3 regions of the Cohnella suwonensis genome follow, and region 1 is predicted to be linked to each of the others. Evidence: riboswitches for the same ligand, from Rfam matches in the RefSeq annotation. Region 1 holds a riboswitch; each other region holds the start of a gene.
The links. Region 1 has a riboswitch for cyclic di-GMP ahead of ACFPPD_RS17135 (RHS repeat-associated core domain-containing protein). Riboswitches for the same ligand answer to the same signal wherever they lie in the genome.
Positions count from the first base shown of each region.

Region 2: linked by a shared signal. The riboswitch ahead of ACFPPD_RS07795 (PilZ domain-containing protein) and the one ahead of ACFPPD_RS17135 (RHS repeat-associated core domain-containing protein) in region 1 are both predicted to bind cyclic di-GMP.
Region 3: linked by a shared signal. The riboswitch ahead of ACFPPD_RS07085 (transglutaminase-like domain-containing protein) and the one ahead of ACFPPD_RS17135 (RHS repeat-associated core domain-containing protein) in region 1 are both predicted to bind cyclic di-GMP.

Region 1 is NZ_JBHSMH010000062.1:43,382-50,549, reverse strand. It holds gene ACFPPD_RS17135 (RHS repeat-associated core domain-containing protein) at 1-5,959, opposite strand, end outside; cyclic di-GMP riboswitch class I at 6,090-6,165, opposite strand; gene spoVT (stage V sporulation protein T) at 6,659-7,168, opposite strand, start outside.
Region 2 is NZ_JBHSMH010000017.1:22,616-29,783, reverse strand. It holds gene ACFPPD_RS07805 (class I SAM-dependent methyltransferase) at 1-240, shown strand, start outside; gene ACFPPD_RS07800 (histidine kinase N-terminal 7TM domain-containing diguanylate cyclase) at 397-2,055, shown strand; cyclic di-GMP riboswitch class I at 2,138-2,225, shown strand; gene ACFPPD_RS07795 (PilZ domain-containing protein) at 2,323-3,030, shown strand; gene ACFPPD_RS07790 (O-antigen ligase family protein) at 3,082-5,238, shown strand; gene ACFPPD_RS07785 (hypothetical protein) at 5,374-5,742, shown strand; gene ACFPPD_RS07780 (dehydrogenase) at 5,928-6,239, opposite strand; gene ACFPPD_RS07775 (cupredoxin domain-containing protein) at 6,315-6,764, opposite strand; gene uptA (undecaprenyl phosphate transporter UptA) at 6,955-7,168, shown strand, end outside.
Region 3 is NZ_JBHSMH010000014.1:406-7,573, reverse strand. It holds gene ACFPPD_RS07095 (response regulator) at 1-507, shown strand, start outside; gene ACFPPD_RS07090 (collagen binding domain-containing protein) at 687-4,208, shown strand; cyclic di-GMP riboswitch class I at 4,264-4,347, shown strand; cyclic di-GMP riboswitch class I at 4,381-4,463, shown strand; gene ACFPPD_RS07085 (transglutaminase-like domain-containing protein) at 4,477-5,289, shown strand; gene ACFPPD_RS07080 (class D sortase) at 5,358-6,038, opposite strand; gene ACFPPD_RS07075 (ABC transporter ATP-binding protein) at 6,075-6,497, opposite strand; gene ACFPPD_RS07070 (hypothetical protein) at 6,638-7,168, shown strand, end outside.

The DNA.
Region 1 (7,168 bases):
CTTTGCCGTTGCCATTGCCGCAGCCATCGGCTGCGTTCGACTCTTTGTCCTTGCCGTTACCATTGCCGTTACCGTTACCATTGCCATTTCCATTTCCGTTTCCATTTCCATTCCCACCGCTATTACCATTTCCGTTGCCGTCACTGTTCCCGCCACCATTGCCGTTGCCATTCCCGCCGCCATTGCCGTTCGCAGCTAGGAAATCCATGCTCGTGGAGGCAATCTTCACGCCGTCGATCGACGCATCCTTCTTGCCGTTACCGTTGCCGTTATCTTTGTCATGGCCGTAGGCATTGCCGTTATTGCCCTTGTCCGTGCAAGGATCATCATTCCCCGGCTCGGAAGGCTCTTCCGCTTGTTCAGGCACCTTCATGCCGAACGAGGCAAGCACCATCTCGACGAGCTCGTCCGACGTTATGACCTTGTTCTTGTCCTCCGCCACGCCCTGAATCGTCGTCTTGCGGACGGTCCGGTTGCCCGCGCCGTCGTACTCGTACTGCATGACGTCGCCTTCCGGCGTCTCGACGCGGATCAACTGCTCGCGATCATTATAAGCGTAGCCGGACTTGTCCTGATGATCTTGCATCCCGGTAATAAAATCGCGAGCGTTATACGTATAGCTGCTAGCGTGCAGTCCCGTGCCGCTCGCATCCGCCGTCTGCTGCGTGCCGACAAGGTGTCCCGGTTGATACCCGATCGATGTGACCGTGCCGTTCGGATACTTGATGCCCGTCACGTAGCCATCCGCGTCGTACTCGTACGTATACGTATGCCCGTTCGAATCCGTGTAGCTCGTCGGACGTCCTGCGGCATCGTTCACGACTTCGGTTCTCTTACCGTTCGTCGTCTCCGCAGACAGCTCGCCGTTCTCGTTATATTCGTACCCGACGGTGTCTCCGTTCGGATAGACGACGCCCTTGAGCTGGTTGTTCTCGTAGTACGCGTAGGTTACCGTCCCATCGGCGTTCGACTTCGACAGCACGTTCCCCGCCTTGTCGTACGTATAGGCCACCCATGTGCCGTCGCTATAATCCTCCCGAGTCTTGCGATCCATGAAGTCGTAGCGATAAGTCGTCGTCAAGCCGCCCGGTTTTCTCTCGAGCACGACGTTGCCATTAGGATCGTATTGATATTCGAAAACATCCTGTCCGCTCTCCGGTCTGACGACGACCTTCTGCAGACGGCGGCCGAGCGCGTCGTAATCGTAAGAAGTCAGCTGCGTGTTGCCATCCTGCTGGCTCGTCCGGTTCAGCTCCGAGTCGTACGTATAATGCGTGTTCGCCTGCGGCTCGACGACAGCCGTCAAGCTGTCTCGCTTATCGTAGTCATAGCTGACGGCACCGTACACCGGACGGACTTCCTCCAGCTTGTTCCCGGCGGCATCGTACTGATAAGAGAATACGCCGGCGTTCGGGGTCGTCTTGGACGTAACCCGCCCGGCCGCATCATAGTCGTACTGCGTCGCTTCTCCCAGTCGGTTGAATTCCGTATCCGTGCGGCCATCCAAGTCCAGGTTGAAACGTTGAATCTGCCCAAGCGCGTCTTTCTCGGTAAGCTTGTTCCCGCGATAATCGTACGTCCATTCCGTATCGCGCCCAAGCGGACGGCGCTCCGCCGTCATGAACCCTGTCTTGCTATATTCGTACTTCGCGTAATGGCCGACCGGGTCGGTCTCCATCGTCTGCTGCCCCTCGGCGTCGTACGCGTACGTCGTCGTATGGCCGTTGCCGTCCACGGAGGCGATCATGAAACCGCGCGGATCGTAGCGATACGCGTTAACGATCTGTTCGCTGGATAGGGCCGGGCTCTCGTAATGCGTTTCTTGCACTATAGCCCCGACACTGTCGAAAATAGACCGGACAACATTGCCGTTCGGATCCTGCGTCACGACGGCATTGCCCGCGCCATTGAAGACGCTGCGCGTAACGGCGCTAATATTCCCCGAGTTAAGCTGTGTCGTGCCTTCCCTGTACTGAATCGTCTCCGTCGTCACGCCCGCGAGGTCGTGGCGATACTCGGTAATGTTGCCGAGGCTATCGATGGACAGCAACACGTTGCCGGCCGTGTCGTAGACCGTCTGCGACTGGCCGCCGTCCGGCGCCGTAACCTTCGCTTGGCGACCCAAGGCGTCATAGAAATACCCCGTCACGCGGTCTCCGGAAGCCCCGCTTCCGCCGTCGTTGCGATCGATCGATTGCGTCAGTCGGCCGTGCTTATCGTAGGCGTTAATCGTAACAAGCCCCGAAGACGATACGCTCCGCGCGAGATCCCCTTGCGGCGTATAGCTGTAGGTCGTCGTCGCCCATTCGCTGCCGTTCAACTGGCGGCGCTCCTCGCGCACGTTGCCCCACGCATCGTTCGTATACTCAAACTTCTGGACGGCCCCGGAGAGATCGACCGCCTCGGTCCGCTCCGTCATGCGTCCGTACGCATCCAGCTTGGACGCGACGACTTGCCCTTCTTCGTTCACCGAACGCTCGTTCCCGCCAAAAGCGTTATACTCGAACGTCGACACGTCTCCCGCTTCGGAGACGGTACGTACAAGTTGCCCCGCGGCATCGTAAGAATCCTTGCGCGAATATACGGCGGCCACTCCGCTTGCATCCACGGCCGGGGTCAAAGTCTCGACGGTGCGCCCCGAATAGCGGTATTCCGTCTTGTTCCCTTTACCGTCCGTCGAACTGAGCATGCGGCCCAGCTTGTCGTACGTATATTGCTGACTCTGAAGAATCTCGTTGCCTTCATACCACGCGTCGTCCTCACCCGTCTTCAGCAACGCCCCGTTCCATTGCGGAATCGGCCCGCCTACGGAGGCATCCGTCACTTGTCCATTGCCGTCGTAGACGTAGCGCATCCATGACCCGTTCGGGCGTTTCTCTTCGACGAGGCGTCTGGCGCTGTCGTACCGGCTCTCGGTCACCGCGATTTTCTCCGTCATGTCGCCGGAAGTCGCCGTTACATTACCCGGGAACACCGACTTGACGAACTGCTTCTGCTGAACGACCCGATCCCACGCGTCGTAGACGTATTCGACCCGTCCGCCGTCCGCGGCGATGACCGCCTTCTGCCGTCCCGTTGCATCGTATTCGATTGTTGTCGTCAAGTTGTCCGGCGACACGACTGTCTTAACCGGTTGCCCGGCTTTGTTGAACCATGTCTCGGTCGTCTCGCCCCGCGAGTCGGTACGCTTTACGACAAGCCCGCGGCTGTCGTACTCGAATGTTTCCTCCCGCTGGCCTGCCGTACCTTCCTCGAGAGGCACCATCACCTGCGACAAAACATTCCCTGCGCCGTCTACTTTATATGTCGTCTTCGTTAACCCATCCGATTGCTCGATCAGGTTCCCGCCATCGTCGTATTGATAGTTTTGAACGATCGATTGAGTTGCATCGTTCTTGTCCGTCTGAGTGGCCTTCGTCGTTCGACCCCAAGCGTCATACTCGAAGTCTTCGACCAGGCCCGTCGGACTTTCGCGGTGCTTCAAATTACCGATGCCATCAAACGTTTGCGTCACCACCGTTTTGTCCGCTGTGCCGGCATCCGTCGTGATGGTCCGCTGGTTGCCGTTCTGATCGTTCACGTACGTATTGCGGGAGCCGTCCGAAGTGACGAAACCGTTCACGTCATACGTATAGGTGAAAACGTTGCCTTCGGCATCGGTGCGTTTGGAAAGCTGCCCCAAGCTGTCGTACTCTTCAACCGTTACGATTTGCGCATCGTCATTCACTCCGGCCGGGTCGACCGCCTGCTGCGTCGTCGTGCGCTTCAGGATTTTGCGGAAGGCTTTCTCCAGATCGTACTTCACGTCATAGTCGAGCGGCCCCGTCTCTTCGATCAGGTCTTGGTCCTCGTCGTAAACGTAATGCATGATGCGCCCGGACGGGCTCTGCTCCGCGATCACGTTGTCGGCGTCGTTGTAGCGGTATCTTGTGGTACGGTTCAGCGGATCCGTCATGCGGATCAGATTGTTCCCGCTGTAGGCGTACGTCGTGGTCGCCTGCTGCGGTCCATCCGCGGTCTGCACCGTTTCCGTCATCTCCGTCGGATGCATAGCGGCATCCCAAGACAACTTATAGCTACGTCCCGGCTGACCGACCGTCGCAGTGTTCGAATCGTAGTCGGCGCTCAGGAATTCTTCCGTATTGTCTTGGGTGCGCGTCAAGCTCATGCGGGTGACGCGGTTCTGATGGTCATACGACCAGACGGTCGTGACGGATTTCGGCGTTTCTCCCTCGATTGCAGGATCGTTCGTACCATTATCGATGACTTTGACGATCCGGTGCAGCAGTTTGTCGTAGACGAAACGGGTCATTTTACCGAGTTCGGGTTGTGCCGGAACGGGCGAAGGCGCACGGTAACCGATCATCATGCCGTCTTGGTCGTAGAGAAAGAAAAATTTGCGTTTGTTGCCGCCGACCTCATTGCCGAGCCCATCGACGTCCGCAATGACAGTGGATTTGAGGTCACCTGTATCCGGCGCGTAGTTAAAGTAAGCGATCGCGCCCTGTTTGTGATCCCATACTTCCGTAATGCGATTATCCGTTCCGTACGGGGTCGAAACTTCATCCCACCGGAAAGAGAGCTGCGTCGTATAGCGATCCTGAATCAGCCAGAAGCGGCCGTCGTTATGGAAACGGTAGCGCAGTTGATTCGGCCACTCCAGAATGAAGGCATCTCTATCGTCCGAGCTGGAATCTGGGTCGAACCTCAAGTTCGGATAATGCTGCTGCTGCCCGTTGGCATAGGTAACGTAATCTTTATCGCCGACCTTCTTAAACCAATACAACGTCCCGTCGAACCCTTGCCATGTGATGTTGTCGTCATCCCATTTGGTTAGGCGAGAGTCCAGGCTGAAGCTCCAACCGTACCCGAGCTTCCCATTGATCCGGTTCTGGTGGTTGTACGTCAAATAAAAGTTCAAATCGGTGCCCGCCTGCTGCTGCATGAACCCGTCGAACTTCTCGGTTCCATTACCGGTGGCGAGGTTGATGCGCACGTCCTGCCCGGAGACGACACCGTCCGCGTGCGGCACGTTGTCCGCGTCGCCTGTGCCCGAGACGTACGGGTACGCTGGCAGCGTGACGGACGTAACATGGTTCGCTGCGTCCGTTGCGGTAATCGTCAGCGTCTCCCCGTCGCTTGGCTGGAAGGAAACCGCGTCGCGCAGCGGTTGTTTGCTAGTCCAGGTTTTCGAAACGTTAGCTGCACCCGAAACAGTCAGCTTGGACAACCCGCCGACGAAATCGTGCGCTTCCACGGCAAGACGGCCTCCGCCGAGCGGATGGATGCCGACGATGTCCGGCGCGGTCCGGTCGAGCACGACCAATTGCTTCTCCGAATCGTAGCTCGGAGCGGTCAGCTGCGTCTCCGTCGGATCGTCGCCAGGTTTGGCCGGCGGCTTCACGAACGTAACTTCCGGTGCATCCGCCGATAGCTCCCAGAAATAATAGCCATCTGGGAGAGCTTTCCCTGTATCGTCAACCGCTTTCCATACATATGTATTCGTACCGTTGACGTCAACCCGATCGTTGACCAACGTATAGGTCTTCTTCTGAGCCACGTCTTCCAGCTTCACTTTGACCGTGTAGCCCGAAGGCGGAGCTCCCTGCGGGTCACCGTATTGGGCTTTCTGGGCGGCAATCCACTTCTGAAGCGTGTCGTTCCACGAGAACGTCATTTTCTCGTCCTCGTCCGTCAAATAAGCCGGCGTGTCGGCTGCCTTCAAGTTCGGTCCGCCTGAACCTGAGCGTATCGGTCCGACGTCCGGATGCGCTTCGAGCACCTTGTCGCCGGTAAACGTGTAATATTGGGGCGTTTCCGTTATGTCAGGCCCGTCGACCCAAGCTTCGCCGCCCGAGCCTGCGGTCAAGTCGGCAAACGCGTCGCCCAGCCTGTTCGCCGCGTCCGCCCATACGGCGGCCGGAGCCAATCCAAACAGCAAAGATACGATGATTGCCAAAGCTAAACTGCGGACACTGCGCCTACTTTTCCTCATTCTCTTACACACCTCTACCTTTTGATATTCGAAAAAAGAAAAAAGCCGCTACGCCTAAGCGTGCGGCAACGTAAATGATCGATGCGGCTGCAACTTCGGCGGTCTGGCGATCCAACGTGGGACCCATGACTTTGCGCCCCCACCTTGCGGTGGGTTTGCCTTTATCGGTGTTTCTTATGTTCCTGATTATACCAGAAATGTGCGACTTGGGAATCGTATTTTGCAAATTATTGTAGAATCGTGCCATTTATTCGGGATGAACGTCCTGTGCTCATGGTCGCAAAACAGATCGCTAGTGGCGGTGACGAACGTGCGTGTAATGGATCGATTATAACTAGTCGGCAACGGCGTCACCCTGTAATGTGCCCGCGCATCGTCACTTCGCTTCGGGTGATTCTCGCTTGAATAAAGCGCATCAGCTAGTGATCTGGGGGAACGCTATTTCGGCGAATCGCGCAAACGTCCGTCCCTCGTCAGATAAGTTGATGTCATCGCTTTATCAGCAGGCCGGCCGACAGCGTCGCCGCGCAAAAAAGACCCGAGCCCCGCATCCGTTCGATGCGTCCAATAGCCCGGGTCTTGCGAGTGCGCGCGATACTTCCGCAAAGCTTCTTCAGCGTCCGGAGGGCGCCGAGGACTTCTTCCCGCAGCCGTCAGGCCGCGTTACTGCTCCATTTGCTTCGCGAGGAACCCCGCGGCCGTCTCGACCATCTTGCTCTCCATCTCGCCCATGGTCACTTGATCGTCCTTGCTGAGGAGGACGACGGTGCCGATCGGGTCGCCGCCGGCGACGATCGGGGCGACGACGAAGGCGCCGATCGTCTCGTTCCCGTCCTTCAGCACCTCGTAATTGCCCGTGCCGGACTCCAGCACGATTTTGCGATTCTCCATGCAGTTCTCCAAGACGTTCCCGATCGCCTTGTCGAGGTACTCCTTCTTCGAAGCGCCGGCCACGGCGATGAAGGTGTCTCGATCGGATATCATGGCGATATGCCCCGTGCTCTCGGAAAGGGATTCCGCGTACTCCTTGGCGAAATCGCCCAATTCCCCGATCGGGGAATACTTTTTGAGGATGACTTCGCCATCGCGGTCCACGAAAATTTCTAACGGATCGCCCTCCCGGATCCGGAGCGTGCGACGAATTTCCTTTGGAATAACGACCCTGCCTAGGTC
Region 2 (7,168 bases), on a different contig from region 1:
TTCTCCGCGCTCGTGACGGACGCGGCCAGGGCGAATTTGCTCGAGCTTGCCGGTTACCGGACGCAGATGCTAGAGTTCATCGATCTGGAGCATACGCCCAAAAACTTGCTCATTCGGGCCGTCAAGGGCGGCAAAGCGGATCAGGAAGAGTTGCGAAAAGAATACGAAACATTTAGGGATCTATTGGGGATTTCCCCTTATATGGAAATTAATCTCACATCGTTGATCCGTAAGTCGTAGGCAATCAGGGACAAAAGTCCTTAAATCTAGCTAAAAACTGAAAATAAGTGACAGATTGTCCAAGAGGAGATGTTGTCGATAAAAGAAATGATATGGTAAAATCAAACAAGCTTATCCTTTTTCTTACCATAGCCCTTTTGCGAAAAGGTGAACTTATTGGGACTCTTCCAGTCGATCGACTTTATTTTGTTCATCCTGCTATTCGCGCTGTTCGTATGCGTAATCGCCGTTAATCGAATTACGCAGACGCACAAAGTCTATTTAGCGTTCCATTTCATTATGATGTTATGGCCGCTAGGGCTGTTCGCGACGAAAATTACGGATGACCCCGCCATCCAGCACGCGTTCATCAACATGTCCTATTTCGGCATGGGCATGCTGGGGCCTGGCTGGCTCATCTTCGTATTCTTCCTGACCGGACGGGCGGAAAGGCTGAAAGCCGGACGGCTGTTCGTCTCGATCTTGCCCGCTTTCGCTTGCGTAACCGCCGCTCTGACCAATCCGGGCAAGCTGTTCATGTCCCCGGTCGGCGGCTCCTTCCTGAGCCGGGAGTACGGGCCGCTGTTCTGGGTTCTCGTCCTTATCCAGTTCGCTTATTTCTTCTTGGCGCTCATGAACATGTTCCAAGCGCTCAAGACCGTCAATTCCGTTCATCAACGGAAGCAGCTCGCCCTTGCCCTGATCGGCATGTTCGTGCTGACGGGATTCGGACTGCTCGACGTCATCGTTAACGTGCTGCTGGCGCAATGGCTACCGGTCATACCGGGTTTTCTGGCGCTTGGCATCTTGCTATCCGACTTGTGCTTCGTCATCGCCATCTATCGCTTCGGCATGTTCGACATTTTGAGCATGGCCCAGCGGGATATTTTCGAACATATGACCACGGGAATCATCGTCGTGGACGATAACGATAAAATATTGGAAGTCAACAAAGGAACGTCCCCGTTCGTAAGGGCGTTCAAAGGCGAGACGTTCGAGATGGAGAAGTTTCTCGCCCCTCTTCAGGCGCAAGGCGAAGCGTACGAATTCCTCTATCGGTACATGAACCATCCGTACGAGAAAATGCAAATGGAGTTCTCGTTGCAGGAAAGCGCGGGAAGGCACGTATCGATCCAGATTTCCCCGGTATTGGACGACCGGAAATCGTTTCTGGGCCGCATCATCACGTTCCATGACGTCACGGAGTTGCGCAAGCTCGTCGTGGAGATGAACCGGAAGAACGAAGCGCTTCACGAACGCAATCTGGAGCTGATCACGATCCAGGAAGAACTGTTCAGGGTCAACCAGAAGCTGGAGCAGATGGCGATCACGGACGGCTTGACCGGCTGCTTCAACCGCAGGTACCTGATGCAACAGCTGGAACACGAAGTGCTGCTGAACATGAGATATCAAATTCCGTTCTCCATCTTCCTGTTCGACATCGACTTCTTCAAGCAGATCAACGACAAATACGGCCACCTCGTCGGTGACGAGGTCATCCGGAGCACGGCGGACGTCGTCAGGACGAAGCTGCGCCGCACCGATATTCTGGCGCGTTACGGCGGCGAGGAATTCACCGTGTATTTGCCACACACGAACCGCGAGCAAGCCGAGCTGTTGGCGGAGAGAATCATGCTCGCGGTCGGGGACAACCGGGTAGAGGCCGGCAACGAGCTCGTGAGCGTCACGATCAGCATGGGCGTGCTTGCGGAGTCGAGCGCGGATCTGCGATTCGACGATCCGAAGGAATACTTGCGAGATGTGTTTTCGAAAGCGGATTCGGCGTTGTACAAGGCAAAGAACGGCGGAAGAAACCGCGTCGTTCTAACGAATTGACGGCTTCGCCGCAACGGGCGAACGCCCCAAAACAGTGACGATAAATGGCGAAGTATGGTATAATCTTCGCAAACGCGCACTACTCGATAAATGGCAAACTTGCTGAAAGGCAAGGACGCAAAGCCACAGGGTCTAATGTTCTCGCGAACGATGACAGCCTGGCTGCCGAAAGTCCGAACGCGGATGGAGAAGGCGATCAGGCTGCTTCCTCAGGGGAGCCGCCTTTTTTTGTGCGAAACGCGATCGAAGGAAAGGGGTTTGGCGGATATGACGCAAGCCGGCGAAAAAGGAACGATGACCGAATTGGAAAAGGATTTGCTCCCGCTGAACGTCCTGCTTCATTGCAGAACCGTCGTCGAAAGCAAAAATTTCGTCACGACCGGAGTCATGACCCACTTGGAAGGCGAACTGTTCGAGATCGAATTACACGAATTCGAACAATTCGAGCTTGGGGAAACGGTGAAGCTGACGGTATACTCTCCTGCCGGCATTCAATCGATGCCATCGGTCGTCTTCGCGAAATACGAAGGCGCGATCGCGCTGCTGCAGCCGCCGGACGTGCAGAAGCGATTCAAAGAACGGCGCGAGCATCCCCGAGTGGAAATCAGCGGCAACGCGCAAATCGTGAAAGTGTTGAAGGCTTCAGGGGACGAGGCGATACCCGAACCGTTCGCGGAGCTGACGATTCACGACATCAGCATTACGGGCATCAGCTTCTCGGGTCCGGACGCGCCGCACTTCGCGACGAATTCCCGTCTGAAAGCGAAAGTCGAGATCGGCTTCGGATTCAATTGCGAGCTTGAAATCATGCGCCGCGAACGTCATGAAGAAAACCGGATGCACTGCGGAGCGAAGATGCAAGTGCTGGAGCCGGAGATGCTGCGGCCGTTGCGCGCGCTCATTCTTCGCCAGCAAGTCGAGAAGAACGCTCAAGCGCGGAGAGAACTCGGCAAGAAACGGACGTTCAACGGTTGATCGCTCCGATGACGTTCATGATACAATGGACGGCAACGGGGGAACGCGTAAATGGCAATAAAGAGCGTAATAAGCAAAGCGCCGGCGATCGTCGCTGCTTTCATGGCGGCCGCGCTGGGGTGGTCCGCATACCGGTACGGCATGTTTTTCTCGGCGGATTTCTACCGGATGGAAATCGCGATAAGTGCCGCCGCGACTCTATACGCGATTTGGCTTGCGAAGACGGCGAACGAGAAAGACGGAGGAAGCGCTTGGCGCGCTTGGCTTCCTTTCGGGTTGGCCGTCTTGTTCGCCTTGGAACTGGCTCTAGGTCCCGCGTCCGTCCTGGGGACGGAGGATGCCGCGCTTCGTTGGTTTGCTTACGGGTGCTGGACGCTGCTTGTGTCGGGAATCGTTCGCGCGGGCCGATCCGGCAAGGAAGCCGTCCAGCTGGCCATTCAGGCGACGGGGGCATGGCTTCTCGCCGGCGGGTGGGCCGGATGGTACGGAGGAATAACGTTTACCGATATCGTGCTGCGGTTCGACGACGCGGAGTTGTCGGCGACGGGAGCGAGGCTCGCGGGGTTTCTTCAATATCCGAACGCTTACGGCGCCGTGATGGCGGCGTTCTTGCTCATGCAGTTACAGTGTTGGGCTAGCGGGGGGAGGCTTCGCCGACTGGCGGCGGCGACGGCCGTACCTTACGGCGGAGCGCTGCTGCTAACGGAATCCAGGGGCGCGGTGGCGGCGTTCGCCATCGGCGCCGTTCTGGCATGGTTGCTACAGCCCGGGAAGGAAGGCAAAGCTCGCCTCTTGGCGGCCGGAGGCATCGCGGCGGCGGGAGCCGGCATCGCGACTCGCTTATCCTGGCAATGGATGAACGCGGCCGGAGAAGACGGACAATCCGCGCTTCGTTCGGCGGGGGAGAGCGCCGCGCCGTGGCTAGCGATCGTCTGCGCGATCGCGGGAGCGGCGGCGCTGCTTGCGTTGGACAAGCGCGGCGCGGTCCGTCTTCCATGGGCTTGGCTTGCCGCTTGCGCGGGACTCGCGGTCGCCGGATGGATTTCATTCGCCGGCGCGGGCGATAGAATCTCCGGGCATTACGGCACGGTCTCGTCCCGTAAGCTGTTCTACGAAGATGGCTGGCGCATGTTCCTCGACCGTCCGATTCTAGGCAACGGGGGAGGCAGCTGGCGGGCGATGTTCGGCTTGTACCAAGGACAGCCCTACGTCGGAGGGGAAGTGCATAGCGGTTATTTGGATCTCTTGCTCGACGTCGGGCTGATCGGATTCGCTTGGCTGGCGTTTATGCTCGGCGCGTATTTGCTGGACGTCTGGCGATTCAATAGGACCGCGCTCGCGCCGGCGGTCGTGCTGCTCGTCCACGCGGCGACGGATTTCGATTGGTCGTACGCGTTCGTCTGGCTGCTGCTGCTGTCTTGGTTTATCCTGCACGGAGCGCCGGCCGGCGAGACGGCCGGGAGGAGCGAGGAGCCGAGGCGCGGGCAAGCCGCTCGCCGAATCCCGGCATGGACGCGCCGGGCCCTCGCCGCGTTGCTTGCCGTCGCCGCGGCGACGGGGGCTTGGGCGGCGTGGCGGTCCGACGCCGCAATGGAGCGCGCCGCCGCCGGCATGGCGGTCGCGTCCGCCGCGCGCGAAGCGAAGCTGCGCGCGGCGCTGGAGGCGAATCCCGCGATGACGCGGATTCGCCTGGCGCTTGCGCCGCTCCTGCCCCTGCGGGAGCGGGCGGCGGTGCTTGAAGCGGGGCTGCGGTACGAGCCGTACGCCCCGCGCCTGCGCTTCATGCTCGGCGACGCTTACGCCGAGCTCGGGAACGTCGCGCAAGCGGCTGCGCGCTTGCGCGAGGCGACGCGGCTGGAGCGGTTCGGCCGCGAAGGGCAGACCGCCGCCGTCGCGACGCTGGCGCGCTTGGCGCAAGCCCGCCGCGACGCCGGCGACGAAGCCGGCGCCCGGGCCGCGGCGGAAGCGGCGGTATCGCAATTCGGGCGATACCGCGAGCTGGACCGGCAGGTGGCGGCGACGGCGCATCCGGCCAACGGCAAGCAATTCGGGCTGACCGTGTCCGCGAAGATGAACGCGGCGAAGAGCTTGCTCCTGCTGTCGAGGGACGAAGAGGGCAAGGAACTGCTGCGCGAGGTCATTCGAGAAGGGGATGCCGACTGGCGGGAGGAGGCCCGGGAGCTGCTCGGGGACGAGCCCGCGGGTTGAAGCGCGATTCGGTCGCGGCGGGCAGAGGCACCCGAGGAATTCGGCGAAAATGGACGTAGCCGTGGGGGGCTGTCCGTGATGGCAAGCCATGGCGCCACATACGATGCATCATCACGCGACAAAGGAGTGATGACCATGGCTAACCAACGTCCAAAACCGATGCTTGCGGACTCCAAAAAGTTCCGCATTATCCGCACTAAAGTGTCTAACAAAACGGGTGGCACGAGCGGTGGAGGAAACATTCCGACGTTTTCCCGCCTGACTGTCGTCTGGGTTCAGAACAACGGCGTACCGTTCAATACGACGGGATTTTTCGCGCGGTTGACCCGCGGCAATAGGATTGTGTCGTCCGCCAACTTCGACCGGTTCGGCGTCGTTCGTTTCGGCAACGTACGCACGTTAACGAACGTCTCGTACACGCTGAGAGTGTTCAGCAGCACCGGCGTGCTTTTCCGCACGCGCACCATTCCGGCTGGGGTGGAAACGTTCGCGATCATCGGTTAACGACCGATGCATGAACGCGCCGAAGAGACCGCGAATATTCACGGTCTCTTTTTTTGCGAATATCGGAATTGATAAGTTTCGCATGCCTCTTGTATTCATCCGATACCTCCGCAAAGCTGCTTCGGCGTCCATGGGACGCCGATGGCGTTTTTGCTTGCTTTTCGCGGCTTGCCCGCCAAGTATGGTTAAGCTCCGAAAGCGCCGCGGAACGCATGGGACAGCCGATCTCCGTCTACGCCCCACAGCTTCGCGATATCGTCGCGGACCGTTTCGTCCCACCAATCGGCAAGCGCCTTGCGGTTGCTGCGGTGATCGTGGATCCATAACAGGTTGCCGATGACTCGCTCCACGTAGAGCTTCTCCGCTTCTTCGACGAGAGCGGCGGGGACGTGCCGCTTCAGCCGTTTGACGGTGCGGTACAGCTCGTTGGCGCATGCACGCCGGATCGTACGCTGGGAAGGGAGGGGAGCCGTATGTTTCTCTTGGAACATTTTCATCGCGAAAAATCACCCGACCTCTCTATCCATACGTTATGCATGGATGAAAGATCGGGTCACCGTTCGGCTATTCGATTAGTCGACGATCAGATATCCGACCATCGGACCGCCGTCTTTCGGATCGGCGTGCGTTTGGCAGACGATCGCGAAGACGCCCGCTTCTTTGGGAGTGAATCTCACGACTGTCGTTTTGCCTTTGTTGATCGTGCCTTTGATGCCTTGTCCTTCGATGACGAAAGGATGGGACTGGCCGTTGACGCCCGAGATGCGAAGCTCGACCGGTTGTCCTTTTTTGGCGTACACCGAGCTCGGGGCGAATTGGTAGGACTCGATTTTTTTGCCGTCGAGCATCGCCGTGAATTCGCCGGTTACCATCTGCAGCACTTGCGGGGCGTCCGACGAGACGTTGGCCGCCGTCGTCTTCGTTTGCTGCCAACCGATATAAGCTCCCGCGAGAATGACGACCGCCGCGATAACCGCGTACAACTGGATCTTTTTCCTGTTCAGGATCACGATTTTGCTCATTCCGTTCTCTCCTCTTCATCTTTGATCGTGTACGGATGATTGCTTGACCTATTCGCAGTCTATGCAGGGGCAAGCCCCCGCATGACAAGCTCCCCGCAATTTGTCCTACGGCTTCGGAAACTGGAAGACGGGAGCGACGATATGCTAGAATAGAAACGGTTATCAAGGGGAGAAAGCGGGTTGGAAGACGATGATGGATACGTTGCACGGTTGGCTGGATCAAGCGCTGATCTGGATCGAAAGCCTAGGTTACTGGGGCATTATTATCGGCCTCGCGATCGAAGTCATTCCGAGCGAGATCGTCCTCGGCTACGCGGGTTATCTCGTTTACAAGGGGAACGTATCTTTCACGGCGGCGGTCATCTGCGGCGTGATAGGGGCGATTCTTCAGCAATGGCTGCTTT
Region 3 (7,168 bases), on a different contig from region 1:
TTCGAGCACTCAGGGCTCGGCATCGAGTTGGTCAACAGCGGAGACGGATATTTGCTGAAAGCGGACGGCGTGTCGGTCGACTCGTCGGAGTGGGAGAAGGAGTTACGCGCGATCGGGGAATTGGACGACGGAACCGAGGGACGCCACGCGCTCTCGTTCGCGGCGTATCCGGGCGACTACTTATCGGAGCACGATTATGGCTGGGCGGAAGGGGAACGCCAACGTCTGCGGAACTTGCGCTACCGGCACGGAATGGAATTATGCCGCTACTGGTCCGAAAGCGACCGGGGCAAGGAAGCCGCGGACGCGTACGAGAAGCTGCTCACGGAATTCCCTTACGCGGAGGAAATCTATGAGGCGTTGATCGATCTTTACGATAGGGAAGGTTTCGGCTCTTTGGCCATGCGACATTACGAGGAACTGGAAAACATGCTGCGGACGGAATTCGGCGAAGAACCGTCCGAGGCGGCGTTACAACTGTACGAGCGGCTTCGCGCCAAATCATAATGATCGGATAATCGGCACGGATCAAACCTCTTTGGCCTTCGAGTCAAAGGGGTTCTTTCGCATGTTCGGCGAATCGGCGCGAACTTGGTCAGATTTTGTATAGTTGGCAAATGTATGCTGTATATTGCGAAGCTGTGGGCTTCAAATCGGCTCAAGCAAGGATGGAGGAATTTTTTACGATGAAAAAGATTGGATTTTTCGTATTGGCTTTATTGCTGATGTGGCAGAGCGTCAGCAGTCTAGGGAAAGTCAACGCCGCTCCCGTGTCCATTCCGGACAACCTGATTACGTCCGTAACGCTCACCGGGCTCGATGCTCACGGCAATCCTTTGCCGGCGGCGACTGCGCTCGAGCAAGGTTCGGACGTGAAGTTGGATTTCGCGTGGGAGTTGCCGAACACTCCTGATTATGAGGCAGGAAGTACGTTTACCTTTAAGCTTCCGGATGAATTCACTTTATTCAACGATATCGGCAAAGATCCGGCTTCGCCGGCTTATCTGATCTTCGGAGGCGATAACGTCGGCACGTTCACCGTGGATAAGGCCACGCACGATGTCGTCATGACGTTTAACGATTACATGGAATCCCACGACGACGTCTCGGGAACTTTGACCGTACGAACTCAGTTCGACGAGTCGAAATTCACGGGCGGCACGACGCAGGAAATCACTTTCCCCATCAAGAGCGGACCGTTCAAAGCGATGGTTCTCTTCAAACCGAAAGTGAACCAGACGATCGATAAGAAAGGCGAGCCCGATGCGAAAAAAAACCCGACAAAAATCTTGTGGACGGTAGACGTCAACAAGAAGCTGGAGACGGTATCCGGCGCGTTCGTGTCAGATACATTCCCGGCGGGGCTGGAAATCAACCCGGCGACCTTGAAAGTGTACGACGCGGAAGTCCAGTTGGACGGTTCCGTCGTACCGGGCAGCGTAACCGCCGCTACCTACAATCCCGGCATAGCCGCGGACAACAAAAGCTTTAACCTTACGTTCGGTAGCTCCATCAACAAGGCTTATCGTATCGTCTTCGAGACGTCAATTACGGACGAGTCGAAGACGAGCTTCACGAACGAAGCGACGTTCGGGGGTTCGGGGCTGACGGCAGCGAAATCGTCCGCTACCGTTGCTGTATCGTACGGCACCCCGCTCGACAAGCGTTCTTCCGGGTATAGCTCCACGACCCAGACGGTTACATGGGAAGTCGATTATAACTTCAACCAGAAGACGATAACTCAAGCGAACGCGAAGGTGACGGATAGCTTCGACGATATTCATATGCTCGTGCCTGGATCGGTACAGGTCCGCGAAGTCACGTTCGATGCTTCCGGCAATCCGGTCGTCGGCGCGGCGTTAACGGAAGGGATGGCTGACGATTATACTTTATCGGCCGTAACCAATGATGCCGTGACTCATAAAAACACATTCGATATCCAATTCAACGCAGCGATAAGTTCTGCTTACCGAATCTCTTACCAGACGAAAGCGGTCGATCCCGTCTATGCGGACGGCACGGTCCATAATTCGGTATCCTCCGGCGGCTTTAGCAAGAATACGAGCCGGAATTTCCAACAAGTCGTATTGACTAAGTCCAACAACAGTCCCGATTACGTAAACAAAACCGTTCAATGGCAGCTGCACTTCAACGGCAATGATTTCGGGATGACAAGCGCGAAAATCACGGATACGTTCACGGAAAGCGGCATCGAGCTCGATCCGGCTTCCGTCGTCGTCAAGAAGAAGAGCGGCGCTACGCTCGCCGATCCCGCGGATTACACGTTAACTCCTCTTGGCGGAGATTACAAGAAAGGTTTCGAGATCGTATTCGCCGGCAACGTAACCGAGCAAATCGACATTACCTACAAAACGAAATTCAACAATGATTGGCTGACGTCCGGTTCGAACTTCGACAATCACGCCCATGCGGCTTGGTTGGAGGGAGTAACGCCTCACGAAGCGAATATATCGAACTCGTTCGTGCCGAACGCGGCAACGAAAAACAACGGCTCTAAATCCGGTTCGTACAACGCGACCAGCAAGACGATTACATGGACGGTAGGCGTCAACTATAATCTGAAGACGCTCGCGAATGCCGAGATGGTCGACGTACTGGAAGTCGGGCAAACGCTCGTAAGCGGTTCGGTTAAAGTGTACGGCATGAACATCGCGACGGGAGGAGGCACGTCGATAGGTTCGTTAGTAGACCCTTCCGAATATACGGTCAATGTAACAGGGCAGACATTAAGCGTCGAATTCAACAACGCGATTTCCTCTCCTTACTTCATCACGTTCGAAACGAATCTCGATAATCAAATTATCGGAACGACGGCTACGAATACGGCGAAGGTGAAGGACGGGGCGACCGACGTATCGAAAGATTTGACGGCATCCGTCACGATTCCTCAAGGCGGCATCTACGTCTCGAAGGACGGCGCGCAGGACGGCGAACTCATCCATTGGAAAGTGTTCATCAACAAAGGACAATCGACCGTAAGCAGCGCGAAAATCACTGATACGCCGACGGACAACCAAGTGTTGATCGACGATTCCTTCAAGCTTTACGCGACGAATGTCGCGGCAGATGGCACGTTAACGAAGGGCGCCGTCGTTCCGGCTTCGGAATACGCGCTGACGATTAACAGGGCAGCCGACGGTACGCAATCGTTCGTCTTGAGCTTTAACAATACGATTCATACCGCATATTTGCTGGAATACGACTCTTTGATCGCCGCCCTTAACAACGAAAACGTCGGTAACGCGGTCGAGTTTTCGGGCAACGGCGTTTCCACCGGAACGAAACAGACGGATAAGAACGTCAAAGTCGGCGTTTCTTCGGGTTCGGGCACGGGAAGCGGCGTGATAGGATCGCTGACGGTCACGAAAGTGGACCAAGCGGATCATGCCATCGTTCTGCCCGGGGCCACTTTTAAGCTCGAAAGACAAGTCGGCGCGACGCGAATCTTGATTAACACGTTGACGACTGACGCCAGCGGCGAAATCTTGTTCGATAAGCTTTTGTCGGGGCAGTATTACTTGAAGGAAACGGCGGCGCCCGCAGGGTACCAACTCGATGCGGCGGAGCATGCCGTCACCATCGACTCGACTCACCAATTCGTCACCTTGTCGTTGGAAAATACGAGAAACCCTGTCGTCCCGCCAGTAGTACCGCCGGTAATCCCGCCAGTCGTGCCACCGGTAGTGCCGCCAGTGGTTCCGCCAGTGGTTCCGCCAGTCGAGCCTCCGGTTGAACCGCCGGTCGAACCGCCGGTCGAACCTCCGGTTGAACCGCCGGTCAAGCCGCCGGTAAAACCGCCGGTCACGGATACGAAGAAGACACCGGAAGACAAGCCGACGACGGGTAAAGTCGAAGTGCCGGACGGAGGGAAACCCGTCGTCAAGGAAAAGCCGAAGAACGGTACCGTCACGGTCGATCCGAAAGGCAAATGGACATACACGCCGAAGAAGGGCTTCACCGGCAAAGACAAATTCGTCATCGCAGTGAAAGACAAGGACGGCAACGAGCAAGACACGTTCGTCGATATCGACGTGGACAAAGTGCCGCGCGGCGGCATAGACGGAGAAGGCGGCAAAACGCTGCCGAAGACCGGTGAAGCAAGCCCACTGCCTTTGCAGCTGGCGGGTCTCGCCCTTGTCATCGCCGGCGTCGGGTTCCTCTGGAAACGGCGCAAGCTGTCCAAATAAACAAAAACTAGTCTATTTTTCGCGAATCTAGTATAATCAAAACAAAGAAAGCCGAACACGATAACGGCAAACCTGTCGAAAGGCAGCGACGCAATGCTACAGGGCCTTCCCGATTTTCGGATGGCAGCCAGCTACCGAAATTCCGGGCTTTTTTTGCTTCATCGCACCGAATCCCCGATAACGGCAAACCTGTCGAAAGACAGCGACGCAAAGCTATAGGGCCTTCCCGCCTGAGGATGGCAGCCAGTTACCGAAAGGAGTTTTACCGTTGAAGAAAATAATTCCCTTATTGCTGGCGATCGCGCTGGCATTCTCAGCAGCTCCGGCGGCGTTGGCGGCCGAATCGATCGATGCTGCTTGGTTGGACGCTTCCGCCGCGAACAAAGGTACGGTCGGCATTACGCTCGGTTCCGACACGGATAAGTTAACGAAAGCGAAAGTCTCGAAAGACGGGCGTTCTTACACGTATACTGTATCGAAAGCCGATGCCGAACATCCGGTATGGCTTCCGCTTCAAATGGGGAACGGAACGTATACCGTCACGCTTCTGGAGAACGTCAAAGGAAACCAATATAAAGTGCTCCGCACCCAAAAGGTCGACGTGAAGCTCGACAATGCGACCGTCCCTTTCTTGAACGCGGTGCAGAACGTGAACTGGAAAAACGCGGAAGATGCGGTCGGTAAGGCGACGAAGCTCGTGAAGGGCGCGAAGACGAACGAGCAAAAGGCGAAAGCGATTCACGCCTTCTTGATCGGCGCCATTAAGTACGACAACGAACTCGCGAAGAGCGTTACCTCGGAATATATTCCGGATATCGACGGAACGCTGGCCTCGGGCAAGGCGATCTGTTACGGTTACGCTTCCTTGTACGCCGCGATGCTTCGCAGCCAAGGGATCCCGGCGAAGCTGGTCATGGGTACGACGAGTTACGTCAAAGGCTATCATGCGTGGAACGAAGTGTACTTGAACGGAAAATGGGTCGTCGTCGACGCTACGGTGGACGCAGGGCTGAAAAAAGCGGGCAAGCCGTTCAGTTTCGCGAAATCGGCTAAAGAGTACGCGGCCGAGAAAGTGTATTGAGAGGATAACGGAAAAAGCCGGACGCGAAGTACTCGCGTCCGGCTTTTTGCTCTTTCCGTCCTATCTTGCTAGCTAACCAGCTTCGCTTGCACGATCAGCCTGTGCGTCGGATTGACGAGCGGGTCGCACGTGATCAGCGTAAGCATCGCGAGATCCCCTTCGTTCTCCAGCACCGAGAGGTCGGTCGGCTCGACGACTTTGATACGGAATACGTCATATTCGTACGAACGGTCTCCGGCATCGATCCGAATGCGGTCGCCGACCTTGACTTCGTTCAAGCGGTTAAACAGCCGACCCTTCGTTCTCGCGCGATGGGCGGCGATCGCAGCGTTGCCCGGTTGGCCGATGGCGGCCGTCTCGGTCATATGGGCGGAGGCGTATTTCATGTTCGCCTTGGTGGCCCCTTCCAATATCGGCAGCTCGACGTCGATGCCCTCGATGGTCAGAACGCCGAGGGCGCCTTCCGTTTGTTTGTCTATGGCCGGGGGCGGCGACGGCACGGTCTCGTCCTCCGGCGGTTGCTGGCCGAGCAAGCCGGAAAGCCGCTCGTATTCGACGGCAAGCGGAGTAACCGGGGCACCTGCCGTCGATGTCGGACGTTCCAGCTTCCGAAGCAATTCATTTTGACGGTGGTCGTCGTACTTTTCCCGTAGATAAGGGTAAGAGAGCAGCGCGAGGCCGAGCAAGATGAGGGCATAGGGTGCTTTGCGCAGGATGGGATTTCCTCCGTTCGGGTTCGTTCGCCCCATTATACCCGTGCCGACTCGACAATTTCTATACCGGAGTTACACGGTCTCTGCGGCGGCTCGTCCGTCGGTTTCTTCCTTCTCTTTGGAACGCATCAGGTATCCGTCCTTCAGCGTTAACTTGCGATGGGCGACAGAAGCGACTTGTTCGTCGTGGGTAATGATGACGAACGTCATGCCGCGCTCTTTATTTAATCCGCGAATCGTATCGAGAAGCTGCCGTTCGTTGTCGCTGTCCAAGCTACCGGTCGGTTCGTCCACCAGCACGATGGGCGGGTTCAGCATGAGCGATCTCGCCACGGAGACGCGCTGCTGCTGTCCGCCGGACAGCTCGCCCGGGTAATGGTCCGCGAATTCGGCGATGCCGACTTGCTCCAACAGCTCCATGACGCGCGCTCCGCGCTTGGAGGCGGGCGTTCCGCGAAGGACGAGCGGAAGCTCCGCGTTCTCGTAGGCGGTCATGCCGGGGGGGGGGGGGACGGGCTATTCAGCAATCTCTCAGCGCATACTTAGCCTAAATTAAGCTTCGTCTCATCCGCGGTTCAGATTTCCGGTCCATAATGAGCGCGTAAGACCAATTCCTGCCAAGGAGGCAAACGAAGATGAAAAACAAGGCGAAAACTTTAGGCATAACGGCAGTACTGGCGCTGATGATCCCGATGTCCGCGTATGCGGCAACGATCACGGGCAACTCGGATCCTTCATCCGCGAGCAAAAGCGAAGCGGCGCAGACGCAAAATGGCGCAGCGGGTTGGGTGAAAGGAGGTTTCGGCCGGGGAGGCCAAGCGGTCGGGCAAGAAGTGCTCGACTTGCTGAAGCTGGATAAGGCGGCATACGAGGAGAAGGCAAAGGCGGGAGCGACGCTGGCGGAAATCGCCGAGCAGCAGGGAGTGACGAGGGAGCAATTGAAGGCGGCATTGACCGCGGCGTTCGATAAGCGCCAAGCGGAGCAGAAGAAGGAGTACGCCGACAACTTGGACAAGCTGATCGACGGCCAACTGCCCGCCGGGATGGATGGCAGGCACGGAGGCGGCAAATTCGGAGCGGCTCCGGATTTAACGTCGGCCGGACAACTGCTCGGATTGACTGTCGACGAGCTGAAGACGCAACTGGAGTCGGGCAAGTCGCTAGCT